Regions from separate parts of the Lactobacillus sp. VURO6/B1 (VP7) genome, predicted to be linked through region 1. Evidence: riboswitches for the same ligand, from Rfam matches in the RefSeq annotation. Region 1 holds a riboswitch; the other holds the start of a gene.
What was found. A riboswitch is a leader RNA that binds a small molecule or an ion and turns the genes downstream of it on or off. The one in region 1 is predicted to bind lysine.
Positions count from the first base shown of each region.

Region 2: it holds a riboswitch for lysine, as region 1 does, so the genes downstream of both, lysA (diaminopimelate decarboxylase) here and ACZ2M0_RS05940 (ABC transporter substrate-binding protein/permease) in region 1, are expected to answer to the same signal.

Region 1 is NZ_JBVOWJ010000008.1:82,735-97,903, forward strand. Features, by position in the region: gene ACZ2M0_RS05900 (PucR family transcriptional regulator) at 1-652, opposite strand, end outside; gene ACZ2M0_RS05905 (bifunctional FdrA/YlbE family protein) at 795-3,812, shown strand; gene ACZ2M0_RS05910 (oxamate carbamoyltransferase subunit AllH family protein) at 3,805-4,638, shown strand; gene ACZ2M0_RS05915 (MFS transporter) at 4,658-5,899, shown strand; gene arcC (carbamate kinase) at 5,899-6,834, shown strand; gene ACZ2M0_RS05925 (dicarboxylate/amino acid:cation symporter) at 6,853-8,073, shown strand; gene ACZ2M0_RS05930 (alpha/beta fold hydrolase) at 8,375-9,292, shown strand; gene ACZ2M0_RS05935 (amino acid ABC transporter ATP-binding protein) at 9,357-10,106, opposite strand; gene ACZ2M0_RS05940 (ABC transporter substrate-binding protein/permease) at 10,106-11,731, opposite strand; lysine riboswitch at 11,841-12,017, opposite strand; gene ACZ2M0_RS05945 (DNA-3-methyladenine glycosylase) at 12,147-12,779, opposite strand; gene ACZ2M0_RS05950 (DUF488 domain-containing protein) at 12,824-13,183, shown strand; gene ACZ2M0_RS05955 (TerC family protein) at 13,178-13,957, opposite strand; gene ACZ2M0_RS05960 (NAD-dependent protein deacylase) at 14,083-14,787, opposite strand.
Region 2 is NZ_JBVOWJ010000005.1:64,440-79,608, reverse strand. Features, by position in the region: gene ACZ2M0_RS03910 (PTS mannose/fructose/sorbose/N-acetylgalactosamine transporter subunit IIC) at 1-574, shown strand, start outside; gene ACZ2M0_RS03905 (PTS system mannose/fructose/sorbose family transporter subunit IID) at 576-1,394, shown strand; gene ACZ2M0_RS03900 (PTS sugar transporter subunit IIA) at 1,412-1,816, shown strand; gene ACZ2M0_RS03895 (glycoside hydrolase family 172 protein) at 1,827-2,948, shown strand; gene dapF (diaminopimelate epimerase) at 3,159-4,145, opposite strand; gene ACZ2M0_RS03885 (aspartate kinase) at 4,163-5,515, opposite strand; lysine riboswitch at 5,798-5,976, shown strand; gene lysA (diaminopimelate decarboxylase) at 6,061-7,374, shown strand; gene dapD (2,3,4,5-tetrahydropyridine-2,6-dicarboxylate N-acetyltransferase) at 7,384-8,094, shown strand; gene ACZ2M0_RS03870 (N-acetyldiaminopimelate deacetylase) at 8,103-9,242, shown strand; gene dapA (4-hydroxy-tetrahydrodipicolinate synthase) at 9,261-10,181, shown strand; gene dapB (4-hydroxy-tetrahydrodipicolinate reductase) at 10,183-10,941, shown strand; gene ACZ2M0_RS03855 (aminotransferase class I/II-fold pyridoxal phosphate-dependent enzyme) at 10,960-12,147, shown strand; gene ACZ2M0_RS03850 (aspartate-semialdehyde dehydrogenase) at 12,144-13,211, shown strand; gene ACZ2M0_RS03845 (ABC transporter permease) at 13,477-14,307, shown strand; gene ACZ2M0_RS03840 (ABC transporter permease) at 14,300-15,088, shown strand; gene ACZ2M0_RS03835 (ABC transporter ATP-binding protein) at 15,101-15,169, shown strand, end outside.

The DNA.
Region 1 (15,169 bases):
TATCAAATGATTCAAGTCTAAATAAATAATATTTATTTTTGACAAATTCAGAATCTTCTTCCGTATAAGGTCTCCCTTCATCAATCACTACATTTTTAGGCATGTCTTTGCTTCTATAATAGGTCGAGTTTGATGCTAAATATAACAAGCAGGGATAGTGAGTTATATTATTAAACTCTCTTAGTAAAACTTCGTAAGAGACAAAACTATCAGCTAAAGGTATCAACCTCTGTCTTGTTTTGTAGTAGTTTTCCAAAACTAGTGATTGATTATTTAAAATTGGTTGATATATCGCTAATAAAATTTTTTCATAATTTAACTCAGTACCAACTTTGATTAACGGAATTCTATATTTATAGCACAAGTTTATAAACCAGCGTGGTACCAATTTAATAAGTCTATCAACTTTTACTATAATGCCGCTAATTCCGATCTTCACCATCTTTTTAAAAAAAGTATTCACTTCGTCATATGACAATTTCTGTAAAGCATAAAAAGATGTTAAAATCATTTGATTTTTACGTGACCATTTTTCTATGTCCAAAGCTTCTAATACCATTACTGAATTAATCTCAGTGTTTTTTTTCAAATTTGGTGTTAGAAGCTTGCTTTCTTTAAAAATAGGTAATTCTAACAGATCGTATAGTTTCATACTAAATCTCCTTAAATTATTTTTCTTTATCCATTTGGATAAAAAAAGACTAAATAGTTTTACTTTTTTACCATTGTAAGCGCTTATTAGCTTCCATACAATGTGAATTGTAAAACTTAATAAATAAATTGGAGGTATGAAAATGCTTAAGACGGTGATCTTAAAAGATAACTATCAAGATTCAATTAATCTTATGTTATTGACAAATAAGATTAATGATTTGTCTGAAGTTCAGATGAGTCAAATAATGATGGGTACAGAAGCCAACAAGGATATTTTAAATAATACTAATTTATTGACTGAAGAAGCTGAAGCTGCATCACCTAATGACTTAATGATAGTTGTTAGAAGTGATGATGATAAAGTTATGGATAAGGTTTTACCAGCAGTCCATTCATTTCTTGAAGATCTTTCTACTAAAAAAGATGATTCAGGTAATGAAATTGAATCAGTAGATAATTGGGATGATGCTCTAAAGGCAATGCCTGATGCAAATTTAGCCCTATTTAGTATTCCTGGAGAGTATGGTGCTCCGGAAATGGAAAAGGCTTTAAGACATGATTTAAATGTGTTTTCTTTCACAGATAATGTCTCTATAGAAGATGAAGTCAAACTAAAAAAGCTGGCTCATAAAAAGGGACTTTTAATGATGGGTCCCGATTGTGGCACAGGAATTATTTCAAGTATTCCATTGGCATTTACTAATGTTGTATCACCAGGAAATATTGGTATTGTCGGAGCATCAGGTACTGGAATTCAAGAAGTAACCACTATTATAGACAGACTGGGCAATGGTGTTATCCACGCTATTGGTACTGGTGGACGCGATTTGAGCGACAAAGTAGATGCAATTACTGTTAAGGATGCTATTGCAGCTTTAGAAGAGCACGAACCTACAGACGTTATTTGTGTCATATCTAAGCCACCTGCAAAGGAAGTTAGAGATGAAGTTATGGAAATCCTTGAAAGCTGTAATAAACCGGTTGTTGCAGACTTTTTAGGTGAAAGACCTACTCATTATGAGGGTAATGTGTACTTAGCACATACATTAGAAGAGACAGCAAAAATTGCAGTTGACTTAGCGGCAGGCCAAAAAGTTAAAGAGAATTATTTTGAAAAAGTTGAATTACCAGCTAATGTAAAAACTTTATCAAAAGATAAAACTATTAAGGGATTATATTCTGGCGGTACTTTAGCTAATGAAGCCGGCATGTTAATTTCTGAAGCACTTGACTTAGGTCATTTGACTAAAGAAGAAGGTTATATTCTAAAAACAGATGGATATGATGTCATTGACTTGGGAGATGATGTTTATACCCAAGGTAAGCCACACCCAATGATTGATCCTGAGGTTCGCATTAATAAGATGCGCGAATATTGTCAAGATCCACATACAGGTGTTATTTTGCTTGATGTTGTTTTGGGTTATGGTGCAAGTGATGACATGGCAGGTGCTTTAATTCCTGTAATTGATGAAGAAAAAGCCAAGGCTCAGAAAGAAGGCAGACCACTTTACTTTGTGGCTACAGTTGTAGGAACTAATAAAGATCCACAAAACTATGACGAAACAGTTGAACGCTTAAAAAATCATGGAGTTTTGGTTCAAAAGAGTAATGCAAAAGCTGTTCAATTAGCTTTGAAATTAAAGGGAATACAGATATCTGAACCAGATAAGAAAGTTGTACCTTATACTGGTAAAAAGGTTGCTTTACCAAAAGTTAATGATAAAGTAAAAGAATTATTAACCACAAAACCTAGAGTAATTAATGTAGGTATTAGTAGTTTTAATGAATCAATCGTCAAATATGGTGGCAAAACTGTTCAATTTAATTGGAAACCACGTGCTAATGGCAATAAGCGAATGATCAAGTTACTCGATGCCTTAGAAAAATATGATGATGAAATTGATAGGGATAATGATAAAGTAATCCAAAGATTTAAGGATGCTAAGCCTTTCTTAGTTGACGTGGTTCCGGCTAAGACAGTTATCCCGGAATTGAATACAGAAAATAAAACTTTGTTACATGCGGGTCCACCAATTACCTATAAAGAAATGACAGGTCCAATGCAAGGTTCATGTGTTGGTGCAGCTATATTTGAAGGCTGGGCAGAAAATGAATCTGAGGCACGAAAGTTACTGGAAAATGGAGAAGTAAAATTAATGCCTTGTCATTCTGTCCATGCAGTAGGGCCAATGGGAGGCATTACTTCAGGTAATATGCCTGTAGTTATTGTTGAAAACAGATTGGACAATACAAGAGCATATTGTACCTTGAACGAAGGTATTGGTAAGGTATTAAGATTTGGTGCATATTCCCAAGAGGTTATTGATCGTTTAGTTTGGATGAGGGATGTTCTAGGCCCGGTTTTATCAAAAGCTTTGAAGAAAACTGATGATGGTCTTAACTTAAATGTCTTAATTGCTCGCTCAATTACAATGGGTGATGAATTTCATCAAAGGAATATTGCTGCTTCGGCCAACTTCTTGTGTGCAATGGCACCACTTATTACTGAATTGGATATTAGTAAAAAAGACAGGTATGACGTAATTAAGTTCTTGGCAGATACTGACCAGTTTTTCCTTAACATTATGATGGCTACTGGTAAGTCAATTGCTGATGCCGCTAGAAAGTACCAAAAAGGAACTATCGTAACTGCCATGGCTAGAAATGGACGTGACTTTGGTATCAGAATTGCCGGTATGGGAGACCAATGGTTTAAGGCACCTGTAAATACTCCTAAAGGTCTTTACTTTGCAGGATTTTCTGAAGATGATGCGAATCCAGATATTGGTGACTCTTCGATTACAGAAACTGTTGGTGTCGGTGGCATGGCCATGGTAGCAGCTCCTGGTGTGACCAGATTTGTCGGTGCTGGCGGATTTGAAGACGCATTAAGAATTTCTAACTCGATGGAAAAAATTAATACAACTCATAATCCTAATTGGACCATCCCAACTTGGGACTTTAAGGGTACAAATTTAGGTATTGATATTAGAAAAGTTGTGGAAACTGGGATTGAGCCAATTATTAATACTGGTATTGCACATAAAAAACCAGGTGTCGGTCAAATTGGTGCTGGTACGGTTAAAGCTCCGCTAACTTGCTTTGAAAAAGCTCTGGAAACTTATGCTAAAACTCTAGGTATCACAGTTGACTGATTCATGTGTTGCTCAAATTAGTAGTTATATCTATCCTGTTGACAAATTTGGTCATATTGGCAGAGTACATTCAATTTTTGCACATTCACTTAATATTCAAGTTGGTTTGCGACTAATAAATATAAGTTGCTTTGATAATTACCTGTCTTGTTTTGGCATAAATATTTCTGAAAAAAATTTAAAGTCAGTTATCCAAAGTGTAACCGAAAACAATATAGTTAAATTTTTGGATAATAATATAGTTTTTTACACGCAAGACGGGATTAAAAGAATCGATGTTAAAAACTTTGATATTGTCGAATTGAAAATTAAGCCTCTAAATTATTTTCCAGAAAAAGGATTAAAGAAAACTTTAGAAGTCTTAAACAATTGCAAAGTCGATCAAAGAATAGGTATTCCTAATAATACTTTATTAAAAAAATTCTCTGATGAAATGATTACATTCAAGAATTTTAATGCAGAGCAAATTGTTACTTGGCTACTTGGTAGAGGAAAGGGATTAACGCCAAGTGGTGATGATATTCTTTGTGGATATATTTTTGTGCTATTGCTTGTCGATAAAGCAAATACTTATTTATCTAGTTTAGTTAAACAAATAAGAAATAATTTAAAGCTTACTACAGACGTTAGTAAAGCTTATCTAATCTGTGCAACGCAAGGATATGTTAATTCCAAAGTTTATCAATTATATAAATCCTTTAAAAACCATAATTTTAAAGATATAGACAGTGAGCTAAATTCCATTCTTGAAATTGGTCATACATCGGGCAAAGATTTGAGTTATGGAATTAAACTAGGAATTTTAGCTAGTTTAAACACTCCTTAGTCTATGAAAGGAGCGAATAATGAAAAAAGATGAAGAGGGCGTAAAAGTTTCCAAAAACTATTGGATAAGAGTTGTCATTATATTTTTCCTGGGCTGGATATTGATGTATGGTACACGAACCATTTTCAATCCTATTATGGGTATCGTTGGCAAGCAATTTGGCTTAAACAACACACAATTAGGATTAGCAAATAGTATTTTCTTTTTAACTTATGCCATTTTTCAGGTACCATTTGGTGCTTTGGGTGATAAATATGGAAGAAAATTAGTGATAACAATAGGTTTTATTGTATTAGCTGTAATGAGCTGGCTATCAGGAATTGCTGCAAGTTTTACTTTGTTTTTAATTATTAGAGCCCTTGCGGGTGTGGGACAAGCCTCTTATTATGGTCCGCAGTACGCTTTGTCATCAGAAGCTATTCCACAAGATAAACTTACTTTAGGTACCGCTATTATCAATTCTGGGATGGCCTTTGGTACTTCTGGCGGATACTTGCTTTCAAGTTATTTAGTTTTACAAAACCATCAAAGTTGGAAAGTACCATTCTTTGTGGTAGCAATTCCAACATTCATCCTGGCGATAGTGTTCTTTACATGCTTAAAGGAAAAAGTTTATAGACCTAAAGAAAATGAAAAGCAGGAGAAACAACCAGAAGAAAAAGTTTCCCTTAAAAAAATTTTTACAGATAAGAATCTAGTCGCAGCCTTTATTCTTTGCTTCTGCAGTATTTACGCTAACTTTGTGATTATTACTTGGCTACCATCTTTCTTAATTTCCAATAGAGGATTTCAAGGTGGCAGTGTAGGCTTTATTTCTTCCTTGGTACCATGGGCTTCAATACCAGGAGCATTAATTTTTGCAAAATTAGCTGATAAAACTGGTAGCACTAAGAAATGGATATATATTTTAGTTCCACTTTCAATCATTTCAGTATTTGCAATTGCCTTCGTTTCTAATAAAACTTTGCTGATTGCAGTGTTGATCTTATACGGCTTGACGGGTAAATTAGCGATTGATCCTATCATAGTGGCTTATGTAACTAAAAAGGCACCTTATGGTTCTTTGTCAACTACATTAAGTGCCTACAATTTTATAGGTATGTCTGGCTCTATTTTGGCACCATATATTACTGGCTGGTTAGCAGATGTAACAGGACAAATGGAAATTGGCTTTTACTTAGGCTGTGGTTTGCTAATAATTGGCTTGATTGTCTTTGCTGTAATGGCAACTGACTCAGAGAAAGGGGAGACAGCTGTATAATGGCAACTAGTGTAATCGCCCTTGGTGGAAATGCGATCTTAGAAAAGGATCCCACAGACATTGGGCAAAAAGAAACGGTTAATAGAGCTACACGTTATATTGTTGAATATATTATGGCTGGAAATAAGGTAGCGATTTGTCACGGTAATGGACCTCAAGTAGGTAATTTGTTACTACAACAAAGTGCTGCTAATTCAAAAAAGAATCCGGCATTCAAGCTAGATACTTGTGGAGCAATGACTGAAGGTAGTATTGGCTACTGGATTCAACAGGGCTTGGACAATGCGTCTCAAGAGCTGGGTGAAAGTGTTAAGTCCCTGACTGTTATTACTCAATCTGAAGTTGATAAAAATGATCCTTCGTTTAAATCTCCGAGCAAGCCTATAGGTCCTTTTTATACTAAAGAAGAAATGGTTGAGCTTCAAAGAAACAGTAATGATACATTTATTGAAGACGCGGGTCGTGGATATAGAAAAGTTGTACCTTCTCCTAAGCCAGTAAAAATAGTTGAAGGGGATATTATTAAGGATACTGTTAACGCTGGCATTGTACCAATCGTTGCCGGTGGTGGCGGTATACCAGTTATTATAGAAGAAAATAAAATTAAAGGCGTAGAGGCTGTTATTGATAAAGATTTTGGCTCTGAAAAAGTTGCAGAAGGAATCTTAGCTGATAATTTAATAATTTTAACAGCCGTAGATAATGTTTACATCAATTTTGGAAAAAAAGATCAAAAAGCTTTGAATCATATTACAGTTTCTGAAGCTGAAATATATATAAAACAGGGACAATTTGCGAAAGGAAGTATGTTACCTAAGATTCAAGCAGCTATTTTGTTTGTTAAAAATCACCCAGATAGAAAAGCAATTATAACTTCAATTTCTAATTTACCAAATATTTCAGAAAATGTTGGAACCTTAATTACTGACAAATAAGGAAACGTAGGTGCTACCATGAGAAAAAAAGTAAAGTTGTCAATGGTTAATCAGATTTTGATAGCCGTTATTCTTGGTGTTATATTTGGGTTTGTATTACCTAGTTTTTCAGTTCAATTAAAGATAATTGGTGATATTTTTTTAAAATTAATGCAGATGTCCATACCAATTTTGGTACTGGGTCAAATAATTCAAGCAGTAGGAGGTATTAAACCTAATGAATTGAGCAAATTAGGAATTAAAACTATTGTCATTTTTGCAATCTCCTCATTACTTGCTGCTGCTTTCGGTGCATTAGTTGGAATATTATTTAAACCTGGAATTGGTGTGCATCTCGTCAAGGTTGCTGAAAAAGCAATACATGTTAAGTCTGTTTCGTTAAGTGAAACAATTTTAAGCTTTTTTACTAGCAACATCTTCGAATCTTTATCTAATGGGACAATTATTCAGATTATTATTTTTGCGATATTTTTTGGTATTGGATTAAGCAAATTTATGGAGAAAAAGCCTAAATCAAAATTGCTTGACTTAATAATCGACTTTAATGATGTCATTATTCAATTAGTAACCTGTGTAATGTTCTTTGCACCAATAGGCATCTTTGCACTGATTGCTTCTACCATTAGCAATTTGGGCATTAAAATAATTTTGCCGCTGATAAAATACTTATTCTCCTATGGGTTTGCAACATTCGCTTATTTGTTAATTTGGATTGTAATCATATCTTTATATCTTAAAGTTAACCCAATTAAATTAATCAGCAATATGTCAGAAATGTCGCTTATGGCCTTAGCTACTACTTCCTCGGCAATTACTTTACCGATTGAAATGAATGAAGCTAAAAACAAACTGGGCTTAAAAGACAGAATTACTAACTTGGTTTTACCATTAGGTATGTCATTAAATTCTAATGGTTCTGCCATGCATATGGCCATAACGGTGATTACAATTGCGCAATTATATAATATTAACTTTACTTTAGATAAGGTGTTTTATCTTATTGTAATATCAACATTTGTGTCACTTGCTAATGCTGTTGTTCCAGGAGCAGGTTTGGTTTCACTAGCAATAATTGTTCCTCAAATGGGATTACCAGTTGAAAGTATAGCAATTTTTGCAGGGGTCGAATGGTTCGTAGGGATGCTCAGAACTATTTTAAATGTTAATTCTGATGTTTATTCTGCACTAATGGTTGGAAAGTCAGCTGATGCCATTGATTATGAAGTATTTAATAAATAGGTGTAAGAAAGAAGTGATTTACTAAGTATAAATACTGTCTATTCTCCTACAAATTCTCACTTATTCTAACTAAGGACTGAGACCGATATTATTTCGATCTCAGTCCTTTTAATTATTACTGCTTCCTCAGCTCGCTCTTCAGATAGCTTTTTCTTTAGTTTAGAGTAGACTTTTTTGATAAAAATTACTTCAGTCTTGTAAATATAATTTGTAATTTACAAAGCGGAGACATTAATAATATACTTAAATAAAGTAGCAGTGTATGCATAATAACAAGTGATTATATGAATATAGACAAAAAATGAGTAGCACATCAGTAATAGAAAACGTCATAATTAACGGTACTAAACTTTATTTTTCAATTAGTTCAAAACAAGGCCGGAGACCAATCATTTTATATTTGCACGGTGGACCGGGCGATGCCTGCCTTCCTTTGACTAAAAAGTTTAATAGTGAACTAGAAGATCACTTTATCTTTGTCAATCTGGAACAAAGGGGCAGCGGGCTATCGTATTACAAATTTTCATCTGAAGAAAACTTGTCTATTGACACCATCTTGGCAGATATTCATCAGTTTGTGCTTTATTTATTAAAACGGTTAAAACAAGATAAATTGATTATCATGGGTCATTCTTGGGGTACGGTTTTAGGACTCTATTTTATTCAAATGTATCCAGACCTGGTTACGCAATATATCGGAATTGGTCAAGTCGTTAATATGAAAAAGAATATTGTTTTACAAAAAGCTTTTTTACGAACAAAAATGAAAAATACTGCCAAACTTGATCAACTTGATTTTGTACATGAACCAACTAAAGCCAGCCTGAAATTAACTAAAATGATTGTGGCTTATGGCGGCTCAATCTATGGCGCTAAAAACTACCGTAAATTAATTTGGCCGTTTATATCGGCTAAAGATTATTCTTTTAAAGACTTAATTCATCGTTTGCAGGGCTCGAAGCAGTCAATTCAATATTTCTGGGAAGAACTGATGGACGTTAATTTTGAAAATATCGTGCATTTTGCCATTCCCATTACTTTCTGTGAGGGCAGGCATGACCACCATGTGTCCTCGCAGTTAACTGCAGAATATGCTGCTAAAATTACTAGTCCGTGCAAATTGATTTGGTTTGACCATTCTGGTCATTTCCCGCAGTGGGAAGAACCAACTAAATTTAATCAGGAAATTATTATGCTTTTAGATTCACAAGCAAACTAAAAACTGGCAACTCACGTTATTAACAAGGTGAGTTTACCAGTTTTTTATATTTAATTAGGCCTTATTAATTATTCTGAAAATTACTCAAAAACTTGACGGTTTTTTCATTTTGCGGGTGATTGAATAATTGATCTGGCGTGCCTTGTTCAGTAATTACGCCATCGCTAATGAAAAACATTTGGTCGGAAATCTCCTTCGCAAACGCCATTTCGTGGGTTACGATAATCATCGTTAAACCTGTAGTGGCCAGGTTCTTCATAACGCTTAAAACTTCGCCGACCATTTCAGGATCCAAAGCACTAGTAGGCTCATCAAATAACAAAATTTCAGGATCCATGCAGATAGCACGGGCAATCGCGACCCGTTGTTGTTGTCCACCTGAAAGTTGGCTGGGACGAGCATTAACGTATTGCTCCATACCTACTTTTTTCAGATTAGCAAGTGCAATTTTACGCGCCTCGTCTTTTGACCGTTTCAATACTAATTCTTGACCTACCATACAATTAGCTAAAACATTCTTATTTTCAAACAAGTCAAATTGTTGGAAAACCATGCCGACTTTTGCCCGGTAAATATTGCGATTGTAGTTTGGCGCCAAAACATTTTTGCCGTGAAAATCAACTTCACCAGCAGTGGGTTCCTCAAGCAAATTGATGCAGCGCAAAGTTGTTGATTTACCACCACCTGAAGGTCCGATAATGGTGGCAATTTCACCTTTATTAATGTCAAAAGAGATATCTTTTAACACTTGGTGTTCACCGAATGTTTTCTTGATGTGCTTTAAACTTAAAATAGTTTCGTTTGATTCAGTCATTAGTTCTTAGCCTCCATGTCTTTTGGTGTGCCAACTTGAACTTGGTTTGCCATTAAGTTGTAATTCTTACTTCCTTGGAGGTGTTTTTCAATTAAGTTGAATATTTTGGTAATGGTAAAGGTCAAGATGAGGTAGATAGCAGAAATTGTTAAATAAGTTGGGAAGAACTTAAATGTCTGACTCGCAATAGTTGAACCGACGAAGAACAACTCTGATACAGAGATGATGCTCAGGACTGAGGTATCCTTGATGTTAACAATAAATTCGTTAGTAATTGAAGGCAAGCAGTTCTTGATTGCCTGTGGCAAAATAATATGCCACATTCTTTGATTATGAGTCATTCCTAGCGCACTGGCTGCCTCAAACTGACCTTCAGGTGTAGAAATAATTCCTCCCCGAATGATTTCGGCTAAATATGCTCCAGTATTGATGGAAACAATGATTAGTGCGGCGACGGTTCTGTCAATGTTCAAGTGCCAAAATTGGGCAATACCATAGTAGATCACAGCAGCTTGAACCATCATTGGCGTACCCCGGAAAATCTCGATATAAACTGAAAGCAGCCAGTTGACAAACTTGAGTAGCCATCTTTTACCGGGAGTAGTTGGTGTAGGAATGGTTCTGACAATGCCCACTGCCAGACCGATAAAGAAGCCTACAATGGTACCAACTGAAGCCAGAAGAAGCGTCATGCCGATACCATTTAAGATCATGCCGCCATATTGGCGCCACATAGATACTAGCCAAGGCTCTGACTTAGCCTTTTTGCCTTTTTTATCATTATCAGTTTTAGGCTGCTGCTTAACAGCTTCAGTCATTAACCTAACCCTTTTTGCTTGAGGAATAGTAGCTAAAATTTGGTTGACACTCTTGAGCAGCGCCTTGTTAGGCTTGGCAATTCCGATTGAGGTAACAGATTCTTCCTTAGTAGCGTGAAAACCAGCCATTTTGCTGACAGGAATTGACTTAATATCAGGGTCAACCATCTTAAAGGAAGTTGATTCAGTGTCTTCGGCAACATAACCATCAATAGTACCTGAAATCAAACTTTGCCGCATTGCCGCAAAATCACGCATAGCCGGTTGTCTTTTAGCACCTTTTAACTGCTTGATTAAATCATAGTGGAAAGTACCTTGTTGTGCGGTTAATTTAGCACCCTTAAAGTCGGTCAGCTTTTTAGCGTTAGCATATCTGCTGTTAAGCTTGGTAATTACCACAAAAGTACTGTTTCTATATGGCTTAGAGAAATTAATGGCTTTTTCACGCTCAGCTGTTGGGCTCATACCGGCAATAATCAAATCGGCTTTGCCGCTGGTCAAAGCGGGCAGTAAACCATCCCATTCAGTCTTAACAACTTCTACTTTTCTATGTAATTTTTGACCAATAATTTTGGCAATTTTAACGTCATAGCCATTGGCGTATTCTTTTGACCCTTCAATTGGCACAGCACCATTGGCATTATTAGTCTGTGTCCAATTGTACGGCTGATAATTAGCTTCCATGGCGACTTTTAGCGTACCGTCTTCCTTTTTGGCGTTAACTTCATTCAGACTAAAATTAGCCCCAATGCCCAAACAGGTGAATAAGGCAACTAAGGTAGCCAGCCACTTAAATCTTGACTTCATTTTGAAAACCTCCACAAAATATGTTTCAAATAAAGCCAATACAATAAAAGCGTAAACAAAAACCTCGCTGTTAGTCAAAAACAACGAGGTTATAATCTATTTTTTAAACAAATCATATAGCGCTCCCTGGAGATGAACCAGGACAGTCTGCAAAATATTCTCTTGCAGCCCAACAAAAAGATTGAAACGAACAACATTTTTGTTTCGGCAGTAATTCTTACGCTAATCTTCAAAGTGTTCGCTCACTCAGATTAGTTTCGTAACAACCGCGACCTCTATTGCATTGGAAATTATTTAACTTAGAAAAATAATAGGCTATTAAGAGTGACTTGTCAATAATTTTATTTAAAAAATATTTTATAATTATCTCATTTATTATCTTTTACTATTTTAAAAGGGCACGGTGATCCTGTTCTCACTGCCAGCCATTATCCTTTTGATAAGCACTTTTTTTCATTCTAGAAACATAGGGGTTACCGGCAACATAATAACGTAATTTTTTATTGGCCCATTCTAATTCAGATTGACTCACGCCAATTCTGGCACTGGTTTTAATTTTCTTAGCCTTCTTTTTGTGACCGTCATCTAAGTCGATTTTAAATGGAGAGTCAGACAAGAAGTGTAAATTCCATTTTTTATCGTGAATACCAAAAGCCTGCATCATTTTCGCAGGACCATTAGTTAAAAGCACCCCATTTTTGCCGATACGATTTTTAATCATCTGCTCTATGCCCCAGACTGGTTCGATGGCTCTAATTAAAACTCCTTGCGGCTCATTATATTCTTGTGTTGCAACATCAAAAAAGAAATACTGTCTTTGGGCGTAAATGTAGATAGTTCCGCCTTTACGATATAGACCTTCATTAGCCGGACTGCGATGACCGCCATAAGAATGTGCTGCCCGGTCTTTAACGCCTAAGTAAGCTTCAGCCTCTACAATATAGCCACCCATTATATTCCTGCCATCATTATATGTTAATGGTCTGCCAATCAAATCTTTAGTAATGGCAGCAGTTGATTTGTTAGAGAAATAAGTTGAATAATTCATTTTTTCTTCCGTGTAGTAAACTTAAACTAAAAGGAGATATTACAATGACAAAGATAAAATTAGTACGCATTTACGAACATGAGCAGCCTGCTGGCTACCGCATTTTAGTTGATCGTCTGTGGCCACGAGGCAAAAGCAAAAAAGATGTTAATTTGGATGAGTGGGTCAAAGAAATTGGTCCCAGTACCGAATTGCGTAAGTGGTTCAATCACGATGATACTAAATATCCTGAGTTTAGGCAAAAGTACATTGCTGAATTAGAACATAATCCTGTGACTGTTAGTTTTGTCACCCGAGTGAAAGACGAACTTGCAAAACAAGATGTCCTTTTTCTTTATGGCGCAAAGAATAAAGAGCACAACCAGGCAGTTGTGCTTAAAGAATACGTTGAACAAAGACTATAGTTTCCGTCTTTTCCTTTTTGCTCGTAGAAAATGAAAAGCGATAGTTAAGATCAGAATACCGAACACAATTAAGGCAAAAGTTGTATTAGGCAGTTCGTAATGTAGCGGTGGCAAAGACAATAAAAGCTTAAGGGCAATGATGGCAATTAAAATGTAAGCCATCGGTTGCAGTTCAGGAACAATATCCATCAACTTGATGATGATTTCGGCAACACCCCGCATACATAAGATACCAATCATGCCACCAATTAATACTACTACCGGATTATTGGAAACCGCTAAGGCCGCTAAAACTGAATCAATTGAAAAGACGATATCCATTGCTTCAATTGAAATAACGGTCCGCCAGAAAAGTGATAGAAAATGTTTCCCCTTTTTGGAAGAATGTCTGGGACTTTTTTCAGTTGTAATTTTTGTGTTAGTGGCAGCCTTTTGGGGATGCCTTTGGTCGTAGAAAAACTTGAAGGACAGATAGAAAAGATAAAGGCTGCCTGCTAGTTTAATTTCCCAAAAATTGATCAGATAAGTACCAATACCAATCACAATGAAACGAAAAATATATGCACCCCATAGACCATAAAATAATGACTTTTCCTGTTGTTTCTTGTCAGGCAAAACCTTGGTTTGAGCTGCCAAAACAACTGCATTATCAACAGAAAGCAAGCATTCCATCAGAATCAGGGTTAAGATGATGAGCCAATCTTTGCCACTGGTCAGTACGTGAATCCAATTACTTCCACTGAAAAAGGGAGCATACATTTTAAAAATTGCCATTTAATTAAAAGCTCTTTTCTAGTCCAGATTTATTTTTGATTACTGTGTCAAGTTTTAACAAGTATTATAGTGGTGCTCGGGTAAAAAACATTCCTAATAACATAAATACTTTTTTAAAAAACTAATTAAAGCTGTTTAAAAACATCCAGTGCATCCGCAATAATGGAGGAAATTCCTTCTGCTGGAATGGCAGTTTTATTAATTGCCCAAACTTTAGCTCCAGCTTGCCTGTAAGATAAAAGCTGGGCAAAAGGGTACACGACGAAACTGGTGCCTGAAATAATTACCAGGTCAGAATTTTGCATTGCGTTGACTGATTTGGCCAAACTATCACCGTTAATGGCTTCACCGTATAAAACAATTCCTGGTCTGATAATACCGCCACAATTTTCATGCTGGTAAGATTTGGCGTATTCAGCGTATGAAACTGGTTTATGGCACTTAGTGCAGTAAATATTGTAAAGACAGCCATGAAATTCGGTCACGTGTTTATTGCCGGCTTTGGTATCCAACCCATCAACATTTTGTGTAATTAGATCGCCTTTTTCGTTGCAGATCTCGGCAATTTTCTGGTGGATTTCATTTGGCTTGGCTTCAGGGAAATACATATTATCCATCACAAATTTGTAGAAGAATTCTGGTCGCTGATAAAGCGTTTCCTCACTTAGAATTGTTTCCGGACTTTCAGAGACGCCATCATAAATACCGTTTTTGGACCGGTAATCAGGAATACCGGAATGAGTTGAAACTCCGGCACCGGTCAGAAAAGTGATGTGGCGTGCTTGATCAATATCATTTTTTAATTCAGTTATCTTGTTAGAATCAATCATAATTTTGCCTTTCTTAAAACTAGTTTTACTATTGCTAGTTTACTACAAGATTTTGTCCAACATATAGGGCTATTACAATAAATGTACGATGGTGCTACTTTAAATAATCTGTCAAGATACTCCCACATAGGTTTTATTCTTACGCAAAAGTGGTGAATCTAATCAACGAAGCTAAGCAAAAATTGATTGTCAATTTTCAGTCATTTTAAAATGAATCTCTCACGTTCATATAAATCATATTTTGAAAAAGCAAAAATTCAAACGAACAAGGTGAAAAAGACCATAAGGATTAAAAGAAAAGAATGTAGAATTAATCAAAAGTCTGCTCTTAAAAGAAAATTTAGTCTAAGAAAAGGAAAGTATATGACTATTTACGTTTCGC
Region 2 (15,169 bases), on a different contig from region 1:
AGTACCAGACTATGGTACAACAGCGATCATTGCTACTGCTTTTGGAGTTTCAATGGGTAAGAGCGCAGGTTTAGCAATAGGCTTACCTGTTGGAATGCTGGGAGTTCAATTAGATGTTATTGTTAAAATTTTAAACGGATTTGTAGCTAAAAAAGCAAAAAGTTATGCTGATTCTCGTCAATTTAAAAAAATGAGTGCAGTTACCTGGTTAGGTCCATTATTCTTTGGCCTTTCAGCAGCAATTCCAGTTTTTATTGCCGTCACTTTAGGTCAGTCAGCTGTGAACTTTATTTTACAAGTTATGCCAAAATGGTTCATGACAGGACTAACTATAGCAGGTGAAATGTTACCTGCCGTAGGTATTGCAATGCTATTAAATTATATGCCTACAGGTAAACTAGTTAATTACTTATTGATTGGTTTCTTTCTAGCTGCTTTCCTAAAAGTGCCAATTATCGGTGCGGCAATTATTGGTTTTGCAGCTGCATTTACAACCTATAAGCAAGCTGAAAAAGAAGGCCAAGCTAAAGCCATGGCTGCAAATACAAATTCAGGTATAGGAGAGGACGAATAAAATGGCTAAAGAAAAAGACGAAAAAATTTATGGCCCAATAGTAACAAAAAAAGATTTGCGTAAAGCTAATTATCGTTGGTTAATGAGTGTTGAGACATTTAACTACGAAACTCAACAAGGAGCGTCTGTTGCATATGCTCTATCCCCAATTTTGCGTAAAATATATCAAAAAGATGATGATTATGTCGAAGCTTTAGACAATCATTTTCAATATTATAATACTCAACCATGGTTAGCTGCTATTGTTCTAGGAGCTTGTGTTGCTATGGAAGAAAAACAAGGATTAGCTGCTAAAAGTGCTATTAATGATTTTAAAGTTGGTACTATGGGACCACTAGCTGGAATAGGTGATTCTCTTCTAATGACAATGATTCCAACTATCATGGGGTCAATAGCAGCTTATATGGCTTTAGAAAATAATCCATTCGGTATTATTCTGTGGGGTATCTTAATAGCAATTATCTTTTTCCTACGTATGCATTGTTTTGAGTTTGGATATAGACAAGGCTCTAAAGTTATTACAGAATATGGTGATAAGATAAATTACTTAACTGAAGCTGCTTCTGTTTTAGGCATCACAGTTGTAGGCTCTTTGATTGGATCCGTTATATCTGTTACATCGCCACTAAAATTCCAATTTGGAAAAGTTACAATGCAAATTCAACCAATGTTGGATAAAATATTACCACAATTAATTCCAGCATTATTAGTTTGGCTAGCTTATAAGCTTTTAAAATCTAAAAAGTGGAATATGACCTGGGTGATTTTATTATTTATTGTAATAGCAATGTTTGGGGCAGCATTTGGTTTCTTAAAATAATAGGTAAGGAAAAAATAATGAAAAAGATTATTATTGTAACTCACTATACGCTTGCACAGGGCTATCAAGAAACTCTTGCTGGCCTAACAGGAGATAAAAAGATTGTCGCAGCCATTTGCGCCTATATGAACAATGAAGGAACAAATGAATTAAAGGAAAAAGTTGGCAAGATGTTAAATAATTCGGACGAATTTTATATACTTACCGACTTAAGTTTTGGAAGTGTAAATCAAGTGATGAGTCAATTTGCATCTGCTAAGATTCATATAATCACTGGGGTTAATTTACCATTTGCATTAGCGTTAGCTCTTGCAGTTAAAAATGATCAGCCAATTAATATCACTAATTTAATTAATCAAGCAAGACAGCAATTATTACAAGTATCAGTAAATGATATAACTGATTCAAATGATGATGAGTAGGTGGTAAAGAATGAGCTCTTTAGATGATGTATTACATTTTAAAAACGAACAAAGCAGGACTATTTCTGCCGAAAATAAGACAGGGGCTCCTGGGAAGGCAGCAATGGCAACCGGCAAGCTGGGACCACAAAGGAAAGGAAGTGCTGATATTTCGCTTGAACAGGGAGAAACAGTAACATTAGCTGACATTATTGGGCCAGGAGAAATTCGCCATATGTGGTTTACAGTTACAGACAAGACAACTAAGGGAAGCTTTGTTTTGAGGGATTTAGTGCTGAGAATGTACTGGGACAATGAGCAAAATCCTTCTGTGGAAGTCCCATTGGGTGACTTCTTCTGTAATGGTTTTGGAACTCGATGTATAGTTAATTCTATACCAATTGTTGTAAATCCCTTTGGTGGCATGAATTCTTACTTTAAAATGCCCTTTAACAAACATGCAAAAATAACTATTACAAACGAACACCCTGGATTTATTAAACACTTTTTTTATACTATAAATTATGTTAAAAAAACCAAAACTGAAGATTTATTGTATTTTCATGCGCTTTGGAACCGCGAAAATCCAGTAAAAATGGGACAGGATTATACTTTACTTGATGGAGTAAAGGGCAAAGGCTATTATGTGGGTACATACATGGCTCTTTGCGCTTTACAAAGATATTGGTGGGGTGAAGGTGAATTTAAATTTTATATTGATGAAGATAATCAATATCCTACTGTAACTTCAACTGGGGCAGAAGATTATTTTGGTGGAGCTTGGGCTTTTCAAAAACAGGAATATGGACATTTGCCAGAAACTTATACTTTTTCAACTGCCTATCAAGGTTATCCGTTTCACGAAACTCAAGACCATTCGCGGGATATGTTTAGCGCAGGAAAATCAGACCCTAATTCTGTTCATGCTTGTGGGAATGATGGCTTACCAGAACATGGGTTGTACCGATGGCATTTACCGGATCCAATAGCTTTTACTAAAAATCTAAAAGTTACTTTTCAAGATATAGGTAATGATGATATTGGCCTGTTCGAACGTTCAGATGATATTGCAACAGTAGCTTATTGGTATCAAACTGAGCCCCATCAACCATTTAAAAGCTTTTTATCGAGAAATGAACGTTTGCCAAGATAGATAAAAAGGATATTTTAATTGAGTTCAAAATTTGGTTATCCTTTTTAAAAAATATAATTTAAGAGTCTGGGAAAAAACTCTAACCTAACTAAAAAAGGCCGACAAATCACGTCAATAAAACGTTGACTTGTCGGTCTTTTTAAATTGTGAAATTTTTAAATTTAACTTCAAAGAACACTTTTTTCCCAGACTCTTAAAATATCAGCTAATTTAGTTATTATTCACAGCAATAAAATTCTGATATGCTTCATTCTCTGAAGTAGTGGTAATCTTAAAATTATTAAAATCAGGCTGCTTCTGGTGCAAGGTACTTTCTGCAACGTCAATGTAATGTGTAACTGTCGCATTTCCAATTAATTCGATCCAATAGCTATTGGCGGTGCGATGTACCTTTGTTTGGACAAATCCTCCGGGATTTGAAACAGTCAGCAATTTATCAAACAGATCCTGTGACTTGTTGGTCAAAGCGTAAATTAAGCTTGCTGCAGACATGCCAGTACCACAAGCGTTGGTAAAACCAACACCGCGCTCAAAAGTGCGAACGAAAAGGTGGCCAGAAGACAAAACTTTAGCAAAACTGACATTTACTCCATCTGGAAAATAAGGATTTTTATGATTTAATTTTGTTCCTAAATTTGCTAGTAGGTCACTTTTTAAAACATCATCTGAAACTAAACTAATCAAATGAGGATTGGGAACAGCAACTGCTGAAAAAGTTAACTTGGGTGCAAATTCAGGTACTGCTTGGTTTAGTAGTTCAGAGTAACCTAAGTTAGTAAAAGGAAGATCTGCAGCTGCAAAACTAACTGGGCTGATTTCGACACTAACTGCTTTAACGTTTTGCGCCCAGTCTGGCTGACAACTAACACGCAAATCACTTTGCATTGTTTCGACTTTGAAAGATTGCTTGTGGTATTTTTGCGCTAGATAACGGCCCACAGTCCGTAAGCCATTGCCACACATGGAAGCAAAAGAACCATCAGCATTAATGACCTGCATTTTGCCTAAAACTTGTGGGTGCTGCGAATTGCTGACTACTAACAGACCATCAGCTCCGTTTAATAATCCAGTGGCAGAGTTTGTTATTTGCCAAGCCAAATTGACCAATTCGTCTTTAGTTAAAGGGGTTTGCAATTGAGTTTGATCTAGTAGAAAAAATTTATTCTGTGAACCGTGAACTTTTTGTAGTTGTACCATAAAAATCTCTCCTTAAATTAATTAAAAAACTGGTGGTAAATTTCTCTAACAGCAGCAGCAGCGTCCGCTTTTTTGGTACCCAGCATAATTGAGATTCGTGAAGCACCTTGGTTAATCATATGAATTGCAATATGCTTTTGTGCTAGAGGCAGCGTGATGTTCTTCATTACGCCAATTTTGTTTTTCATTCCTTCTCCTACCACCATGATAATGGCATAGTCATCGATCCACTCTAATTGATCAGGATTAAGTGCCTGTTGAATTTCAAAACACATTTGCTGGCGAATTTGCTCATTAAATTGGCGTTTGTCAAAAATCACAGTTAAATCATCAATTCCTGAAGGCATGTGCTCATAAGATATATTAAATTTATAAAAAATTTGTAGTAATTTAAGAGTAAAACCAACCTGTTTATTTAGCAAGTATTTATGTAAATATAATGCTGCAAAATGACCAGAACTAGCTACTCCTGTAATTGTACTTTGAGGCTGAAAGTTATTTTCAGGTACGATCATTGTTCCCGGCAAATCTGGGTGATTGGTATTTTTGACATTAATTGGTATTTGTCCTTCAATTGCAGGAATAATAGCTTCATCGTGAAAAACTGAAAAACCCGCATATGACAGTTCCCGCAACTCGCGGTATGTCATAACATTAACAGCGTGGGGATGCGTAACTAATCTAGGATCAGCAGCGTAAATAGCATCGACATCAGTGAAATTTTCATAAAGGTCAGCGTCAAGTCCGCGTGCCCAAATTGCTCCGGTAATATCAGAACCGCCACGAGAAAAAGTAGCAATTAAACCGTCTTGAGTAATACCATAAAAGCCGGGAACAATTAATAAGTCTGAAGTTTGAGCCCACTTTTGCAAATTGCTGTAAGTTTCCGGCAAAACCTGAGTGTCATTAGGATTGTTGGTCACAATAAAACCAGATTCTTTCGGGTCTAAGAAACGAGCTGGTATATGACGACTTTGTAAAATTAAAGTCAAAAGCTGAGCATTTAGTTTTTCTCCGTGCGCTTTAAAGCCTGCCATTAAAAAATCCTTGTTTGGATAAGAGATATTGGGTAGATTTTGTAATTCTTGCAATAAAGGCTTTAATAATTGTTCGGGTATTTTAAAATAAGCAGCAACGTCATGATACCTGGACCAAATTGTTTTAACGACTTCCCTGTAATCTTGTTTAGCAATTGCTTTTTGCGCATACTCGATTAATAAATCTGTTACTTTAGTGTCATTTTTATATCTTTTTCCTGGCGCTGAGGTAACTACGATTTTACGAGCCGGATCAGCATTAATAATTTTTAAAACTTTTTGAAATTGTTCTCCGTCCGCTAAAGAACTACCACCAAATTTTACAACTTTCATGTTAATACCTTTCACAATTAAATTTAATTTAAGTAATTAGTATTGGATTTTAACATTAAAATTTTAATCTTCAAACGAAAAAAGAAAATTGCTAATTAATAACGCTATTATTTCTCTTAAGAAAACTTTGGTAAAAATGCTGTCGATAAATGCCGAATATAATAGCCTTTGCTACAACTTTGAAACAATTAATTGCAAAAAATAATTTTAGGGATTTGAAAATCAAAAAATATTTACCAGCAAAAATGGTTGACAATCATATTAATTAATAATAATATTTTAATAAATCGAAGAGGTTGCAACCAACAAAAGTAGCTGGTGGAGTTTCTGCAAAAGCTGAGAAGCCAGTTAAAGGGGCGGTTGCCGAAGCATTAATTATTGCGGTAATTAATTAGCTGGGACGTAATCTAACAGGTTACGGACTGTCGCAATTTTATATTCGCGGAGCGCTATCGACAAAATTGATACCAGATAATAACTTGAAGGACTCTTTTGTTAAGCACAACAAGAGAGCCTTTTTTATTTAACAAAAAGGAGAGACTTAAATGGCTGCTAATGATTATTACCAGACTAACGCTCAAGGTCACTTGGCAATTGGTGGAGTAGATGCATTGAAACTGGCAAAAGAATTTGGTACTCCATTAGTTGTTTATGACGTACAAAAAATCAAACAGCAATTTCAGGCTTTCCAAAAGGCATTCGCAGAAGAAAGTGTAAATTATGCAATTAGTTATGCAAGTAAGGCTTTTACTACAATTGCGATTTATCAGGTAATTAATGAACTTGGTGGACATGTTGATGTTGTTTCAGGTGGAGAATTGTACACGGCATTAGAAGCAGGATTTCCGGCAGAAAAAATCAGTTTTCATGGCAATAATAAGACAGCAGATGAGTTATTAATGGCTGTGCAAAACCATGTCGGCGTGATTGTTTTAGATAATTTTTATGAAATTAAGTTGCTGACGCAAATTTTGCAAAAAACAAATGCTCAAGTGCAAGTGATGCTGAGACTGACCCCAGGGGTCTCAGCTCATACTCACGAATACGACCAAACTGGTCAAGAAGACAGTAAGTTTGGTTTTGATATTAGATCAGGCCAAGCCGAGCAGGCATTTTTAGAGGTAAAAGCTAATAAACAGATGGACTTGATTGGCTTGCATGCACATATCGGTTCACAAATTTTGGAAACAGCTGGTTTTAAGCTGGAAGTTGAAAAACTTATGCAACTGGTCAATAATTGGAAACAAAAATATGATTACCAGCCTCAAGTCTTAAATTTAGGTGGCGGGTTTGGCATTAGATATACCAAACAGGACAAAGTTTTGACTGCGCAAACTTTTATCAGTCAAATAGTGCAGAAAGTCAAAAAATGCATACAAGAAAGTCACTTAAAAATGCCGGCTATCTGGATAGAACCGGGTCGTTCAATTGTAGGAGAGGCTGGTTATAGCTTATATACAGTTGGTGCACGCAAAGAAGTACCGGGACTATTGCCTTACGTTACAGTAGATGGTGGTATGGGAGATAATATCAGACCGGCACTTTATCAAGCACAATATGAGGCATTATTAGCAGAAAATCCTCATGCAGAGCCTGAAGAAACTGTCAGACTGGCAGGGCGCTATTGTGAATCAGGCGATATTCTTATTAACGAACTGGCACTGCCTCAAAGTAAACCAGGTGATGTAATTGCAGTTCTGGCTACTGGGGCCTATGGCTATAGTATGGCTTCAAATTATAACCGTGTTCCACGTCCAGCCGTTGTATTTGCAGAAAATGGTCAAGCACAAGTAGTAGTTACACGTGAAACTTATGCGGATCTAATCAGCCATGATCGCTTTTATCAAACGAAAGGATAATTAATAAATATGAAAAAAATGTCGGCTGCTGAAATCATTGATTTCATTGCTAATTCAACCAAAAAAACAGCAGTTAAAGTATATGTCAAAGGTGAGATGGCTAAACTGGACTGGCCTGAAGATTGCAAAATTTTTAATGAAACTCACACTGGTGTCGTTTTTGGAGATTGGCAAGTATTGAAACCCTTTTTAGAAAAAAACGCAGAAAAGATAACATATTATCAAGTGGAAAATGTCAGTCGTAATTCAGCCATTCCATTATTGGATTTAAAAAATATTTCCGCCAGAATTGAACCGGGTGCGCTTATCCGTGAAAACGTTGAGATAGGGAAAAATGCGGTAATTATGATGGGGGCTGTCATTAATATTGGAGCAGAAATTGGCGAAAATGCCATGATTGATATGAATGCTGTTTTGGGCGGCCGAGCAATCGTTGGTGCGAACAGCCACGTAGGAGCGGGTGCCGTAATTGCCGGAGTTGTCGAACCGGCTTCAGCACAACCTGTGAAAATTGGCAAAAACGTTTTGATTGGTGCTAACGCCGTGGTTTTAGAAGGAGTCCAAGTTGGCGACCATGCAGTGGTAGCAGCAGGTGCTGTAGTAACTAAAGATGTCCCAGCAAATAGTGTCGTAGCCGGAGTGCCGGCAAAAGTTGTTAAAATGCGTGATCAAAAAACTGCCTCTAAGACAGGAATTGAACAGGGATTAAGAAAGCTGTGAATTAATTAATGTTAACTTCTGAGCAACTCATTAAAATTCGCCGCGATTTACACCAAATTCCTGAATTGGCCTTGCATGAACACCAAACACAAAAATATTTATTACAGATTATTGGCAATTTTACTCAAAAATATATTGAAGTTCGCACATGCCCTGAGCTGCCCACAGCAATATTGGTCAGGGTTCAGGGAAGTAAACCGCAAAAAACAATCGGTTATCGAGCAGATATTGATGGCTTACCTATTGAAGAAAAAACGTCTTTGCCGTTTGCCTCCAAAACTCAAGGTCAAATGCACGCCTGTGGTCACGATATTCACATGACAGTGGCACTGGGAATTTTGGATTATTTTTGTGAACATCAGCCACAGGATAATTTGCTTTTCTTTTTTCAACCAGCTGAAGAAAGTGAAAGTGGCGGTAAAAAAGCCTATGAGGCTGGAGTCTTTACTGGCAAATGGCGCCCTGATGAGTTCTTTGCCTTGCATGTTACACCTGATTTGCCTACTGGCACAATTGGCTGCCGTTTAGGAACATTATTTGCGGGAACAACTGAAATCAATATTGATTTATATGGTAAAGATGGGCATGCCGCATATCCACAACAAGCCAATGATATGGTAGTAGCTGCTTCTTCTTTAATAGAACAAATTCAGACAATTGTATCACGTAGTATTGATCCCATTGCAAGCGGAGTTATTACAATAGGAAAGGTCAGGGCCGGAACAGTTAGAAATGCTATTGCAGGTCATGCTCATCTAGAAGGGACTATTCGCGGACTAACCCAAAAAATGATTGAAAGAATAGATCAGCGCCTGCGGGATGTGACTCAAGGAATAGCGCAGAGTTTTAATGCTAAGGTTGATTTGCAGCTTAATCAGGGTGGCTATTGGCCAGTTGAAAATGACCCCCAAATTACAGCAGAATTCATTAATTATATGAAGAAAAATCCTCAAATTGATTACCAAGAGTTGCAACCGGCTATGACAGGGGAAGATTTTGGCTACTTACTGGCACAAATTCCCGGTACCATGTTCTGGCTGGGAGTGAACGATAATTCTCAACTCCATTCTGCAACCTTTAACCCACACGAAGAAGCAATAGTAACAGGAATTAAAGCAATGGTAGGCTTTTTACTGAGTCATATGTAGCTCAAAAGGAGAAAAAACATGACTAATTTTGATAAAGCAGATTTATTGACCGCGATAATTACGCCCTTTAATAAAGAAGGAAAAGTTGATTATCCCGGACTGAAAGAATTGACAGAACATTTAATTAATACCGGCAGCAATGGTTTTGTGATTGGTGGCACCACTGGGGAAACAGCAACAATGACCCATGATGAAAAAATAGAACTATATACTAAGTTTGCTCAAATAATTGCGGGGCGAGTCCCCGTAATTGCGGGCACGGGCAGTAATAATACTGCACAGACAGTTGCATTTACTCAAGAAGTAGGGCAAATTCCTGGCATTGATATCGCTTTGGTAGTAGCGCCATATTATAACAAGCCTAATCAAAGAGGAATTATAGCCCACTTTGAAAAAGTAGCAGAAAATTCTCCCGTCCCAATTATTATTTATAACATTCCAGGTCGGACTGGAATTAAGATTAGCAAAGAAACTTTGGTTAGTCTGTCGCATAATCCTAAAATTGCTGGTGTTAAGCAATGTGCGGAGTTAGAAGACTTAGAATATATTGTCGAACACGCAGCAAGTGACTTTTTAGTGTATACAGGCGAAGACCTGCAATCTTTAACTGCTAAAGTTTTAGGTGCAAAAGGAGTGATTTCGGTAGCTTCTCATGTTTATGGTTCGGCCATGCGTGAAATGTATAATGATTTAGATCAGGGTAAAGTAGCTGCAGCGGGTAAATTGCAAAGACAACTAATGCCGAAAATGCAAGCCTTATTCATGTATCCTTCACCGTCTCCAGTTAAAGCTGTCTTAAATGCACAAGGCTTACCATCTGGTGGCTGTCGTCTGCCTATTATGGACTTAAATGAAGCAGAAAAGCGGCAATTAGCTGTTCATTTAGGTTTAGATGAATCAGCTTTATTGCATAAACTGCCGTTAGAACTAGGAGTATAATATGAAAAAAATTTTGGTAGCTGGGGCCACAGGATCTATGGGAAAACAAACGGTGCAATTAGTTAATAAATTAACGGATTGTCAATTAGTAGCTGTTTTAGCTCCAACGGCATCTAAAAGTTCAGAATTTGGAGCTTCAGTTAAATGCTTTGACAATTTGACTGCTGTCGATATTGATGCCGATATTTGGATTGATTTTACCACCCCACAAGCCGTTTATGAAAATACTAAATTTGCTTTAAAGCACCATATGCACCCCATTGTGGGAACAAGTGGTTTAACCCCAGATCAAACAAAAAAGCTGCAAGCAATTGCACAAAAAGAAAAAATTGGTGGCATTATTGCTCCAAATTTTGGTTTGTCGGCTGTCTTATTAATGAAGTTTGCACAAGAAGCTGCCCAGTATTTTCCTGATGCAGAAGTAATTGAAATGCATCATGCTGATAAAAGGGATGCACCTAGCGCTACTGCTATTGCGACTGCCAAAGTGATAGCAGCTAACCGCAATCCAGAAAATTGCTCTCAAACTACGAACGATTCTGCAGCTCGTGGTGCTGATTATGATGGCGTTCCTGTACATTCCGTTCGTTTACCAGGCTATGTAGCTCACGAACAGGTGCTTTTTGGTGGCACCGGAGAGGCTTTAACTATCAGACAAGATTCATTTTCCCGTTCTTCATTCATGCAGGGCGTGAAAGTGGCCTTGAGTCGGGTAATGGACTTACCAGATTTAGTGGTCGGTTTAGACCAGATTTTATAATTTATAAGGAGAACAAAAATGCCACAATTAGCTACTGATTTAACTTCTATTATTCATACACCATTGGAAAAAATCCCTCCTTCTGGTATACGTGCTTTTGCCCAAAAAGTTGAGGACATTCCAGATTTAATAAAATTAACCTTAGGAGAACCTGATTTAAATACACCTGAACATGTTAAAAAAGCAGCTGCTCAGAGCATTTTAGATAATGATTCACATTATTCTGCTCAAAAAGGAACACCTAGATTGCGTCAGGCTATTAGCAATTTTTTACAGCGCAAGCAAGGCTTAACTTATGATCCTGACAGCGAAATTGTAGTTACAGTGGGTGCAACTGAAGCTATAGCCGCAACAATGCTGGCTTTGTTTCAACCGGGGGATGAAATTATTGTACCGACTCCTTCTTATGCCCTTTATTTTCCATTAATTCAATACACTAAAGCTAGGTTGGTTGCTATCAATACGTCAGGAACCAATTTTGTGTTGACTCCTGAAGATTTGGAAAAGACACTGGATGAGCACCCTCATGCTAAAGCGATTTTACTGAATTATCCTACTAATCCAACTGGCAGGGAATGTCCCAGTTCTGTTTTAGAGCAAATAGCACCAATCATTAAAGAGCATCACCTTTATGTGATTTCTGATGAAATATACAGTGAGCTGACTTATAACTTTAATCACGTATCGATTGCGCATTATTTACCCGATCGTACCCTACTAATTAATGGCTTATCCAAGTCTCATGCGATGACCGGTTACCGTTTGGGTTATGTAACTGGACCAGCCGCTTTAATTAGCTTAATTGCAAAAATGCACGCATTCTTGGTTACAGCTCCATCAAATCCGGCACAAGCAGCAGCTACTGAAGCTTTGGAAAACGGTGATCAGGATCCGGCTGCAGCGCGACCAATTTATCAAAAACGGCGTGACTATATTGTTAATGCATTAAATAATATGGGTTTAGAAACTCATGCCAGTGAGGGTGCATTTTACGTTTTTGCCAAAATACCAGCAAGTTATGGTAAGAATGATGAAGCTTTCGCACTGGATCTGGCCCATAAAGCTAAAGTTGGAGGCACTCCCGGAAATGCTTTTGGCCCTGGTGGTGAGGGCTATATCCGCTTTTCTTATGCTGCCAGTGACGAAAATCTTCATACTGCTATGAGTCGAATCCAAAAGTTTTTAGCAGAAAAGGGTGAAAACTGATGAGAGAGTATGTAGTTGCAATTTTGGGTGCTACAGGTGCAGTAGGTCAACGTTTAATTAGTGAGCTGGAAAAAGCAGCAATTCCAGTCAAGCAAGTTAAGTTGCTAGCGTCTAAGCGTTCAGCAGGCAAGAAGTTACAATTCAAAGGGCAAGAAATTACAGTTGAAGAGGCACAACCTGAATCATTCACTGGCGTTGACTTGGTTTTATCATCTGCTGGCGGTGCTGTTTCAAAAAAATTGTTGCCTGAAGCTGTAAAAAGGGGGGCAGTGTGTGTAGATAATACTAGTGCTTTCCGTATGAATGATGATGTTCCAATAATTGTTCCCGGAGTTAACGATGACCAATTAGTTAATCATCATGGCATTATTGCTAATCCTAATTGCTCGACCATTCAGATGGTTGCCGCGCTTTATCCGCTTCACGTTAAGTGGGGTATTAAGCAAATAATCGTTTCAACTTACCAAGCGGTTTCTGGTGCTGGCAAAGCGGCTTGGGGTGAACTGTTGCAACAAGCACAAGATAGGCTGAATAATAAAGAAACTGAAGCCAAAATTTTGCCAACTGCGTCTGCTAAAAAGCATTATCCTATGGCATTTAACCTGTTACCGCAGATTGATGTTTTTGAAGATGATGGCTATACGCACGAAGAATGGAAAATGATTCATGAAACCAAAAAGATTTTGTTTAATGATCAGGACACAAAGCAAATAAAAGTTACTGCTACTTGTGTTCGTGTGCCAGTTGAAATTGGTCATGGTGAGACAGTCTATTTTACGTTGAAAGATCAGTCAGCGACTGCTGCTGCAATAAAGCAGGAAATCGAGCAGACTCCCGGGTTAGTTTTACAAGACGACCCGCAAAACCAAATTTATCCACAACCACTTTTAGCAGCAGGTAAAAAAGAAATTTTCGTTGGCCGTATTCGTTCAGACCAAGAAAATCCTGGCGCCTTTAATATGTGGGTAGTTGCTGATAACTTATTAAGGGGCGCTGCCAGCAATACTGTGGAAATTGCTGAGTGTTTAGTTAGAGATAATTTGGTGCGTGTCCCTGATAAGTAATGTTTTTCTTAATAAATAAGCCAAGCTTTGGGCTGTTCAATATTTAATATAAAAATTAACTCTTTTAAACTGATTTAATTCAGCTTAAAAGAGTTTTTTGTTTAATGTTCGTAATGCTCTTGATAATACACGTATGGCAATCTTAAGCACTTTCATTAGTTGAAAAATACAAACTATTTAATGAAAAAAGATAAATTTTATTCGTATTTGATGTTGACAGTGGATTAAAAATTAGATAACCTAATATACAAAGCGGAGGTAATATATGAATCGCAAAACAGCAGTATGGTTGTTAATTCCTGCATTCTTGGGAGTATTGGTATTCACTTTTTTCCCCCTAATTCAAATTGCAATACCAACATTCCAAAGTAAAAGTGGCTTCTTTTCACTTTACGCACAATTTTTAAAAAGTTCTTTCAACTGGGCAGTCCTTGGACGTAGTTTTTTGATAGCGGTTATAACAGTGATTGTTGTTTTGATCCTTGGGATACCTATCTCTATCTGGGTAGGAAGACAAAAAACAGTAGTCAGACAAGTACTGAATTTGCTAATTCTTTTTCCCATGTTAACCAATGCAGTTGTAAGAAACTTTGCTTGGATTATTATTTTGGGTCATGACGGAATCGTCAATAAAATTTTACTGGCGTTGCACCTAATTAAGTCACCGCTAAATATTCTTTACACTAATGCTTCTATTATTATTGGTTCTGTTTATTTATTTTTACCAATTATGATTAATTCGTTAATTGGTAGCGTGGCTGAATTAAATGTGGAAGTTGAAGAAGCTGCAGCCGTTCTTGGTTCCAATCCGTGGCGCACACTGTTTAAGGTGATCATTCCACAATTGACTACCGGCATTTTAACTGGCTGTATTTTAGTTTTTGCTGGAACGATGACAGCTTATACTACTCCAGAAATTCTTGGAGGCAACCGCCATTTGGTAATGGCAACTATGATTTATCAGCAAGCAATGACGTTAGGTAATTGGCAAAATGCCAGCGTTATCTCATTAATTTTAATTGTTATTTCTGCTCTTTCAATGTGGCTCATGAGGAAGCTTAGCCAACATTTAGATCGGAGGCCAATTAATGCTTGATCGTAAAAATAAAGCTTTGACTGTGATTTCGATTATTATTTTGGCCTTAATCATGTTGCCACTAATTTTAGTCGTAATTACATCCTTTAATACGCAAAGCTCGATTTCATTACCGATTACCGGCTTTACCCTTTCTTGGTACAGCAATATTTTCCAACAGCCTGATTTTATTGCAGGTTTTGAATCAAGTTTAATTGTAGCTTTAATTGCCAGCATTTCAGCTTTAGTTATTGGCATTCCTGCTGTCTACGCCTTGACGCGTTACAACATTCATCATGCCGCTTGGTTTCAATCGTTTTTCCTCAGTCCGACTTTAATTCCTGAAATTGTTATTGGCTTTGCGCTCTATCAAGCCGCAGTTATTACTATGAGAATTCCGGTATTTATTGGGTTGATTGTCGGACATTTTCTTTTGTGTTTACCGTATGTCATTCGTTTAATTACAGCCAGTATGCTGCTAATGGACAGTCACATCGAAGAAGCGGGCTGGATTTGTGGCTGCTCTCGCAAAAAAGGATTTTTCCTAATTGTTTTGCCAAATATTAAGGCCAGTATCATTGCTGCGTTTATGATGTGTTTCATCAATTCCTTCAACAATATTCCAGTTTCTTTATTCATGAGCGGCCCTTCTTTAACCATGTTGCCACCGGCAATTTTAAATTATTTGCAAAATAATTATGACCCTACTGTATCAGCAATTTCTGTGCTTTTGATGATCTTTACAGCACTCATGATGTTTTTGGTTGAAAAAGCGATTGGTATTAAAAATATTACAAAGTAGAGGAGTAGTGCAGTGGCAAATTTAGAAGTACAAAATTTAGCAAAATCATACGATGGTAAAACTAAAGTTTTAAAAGATATA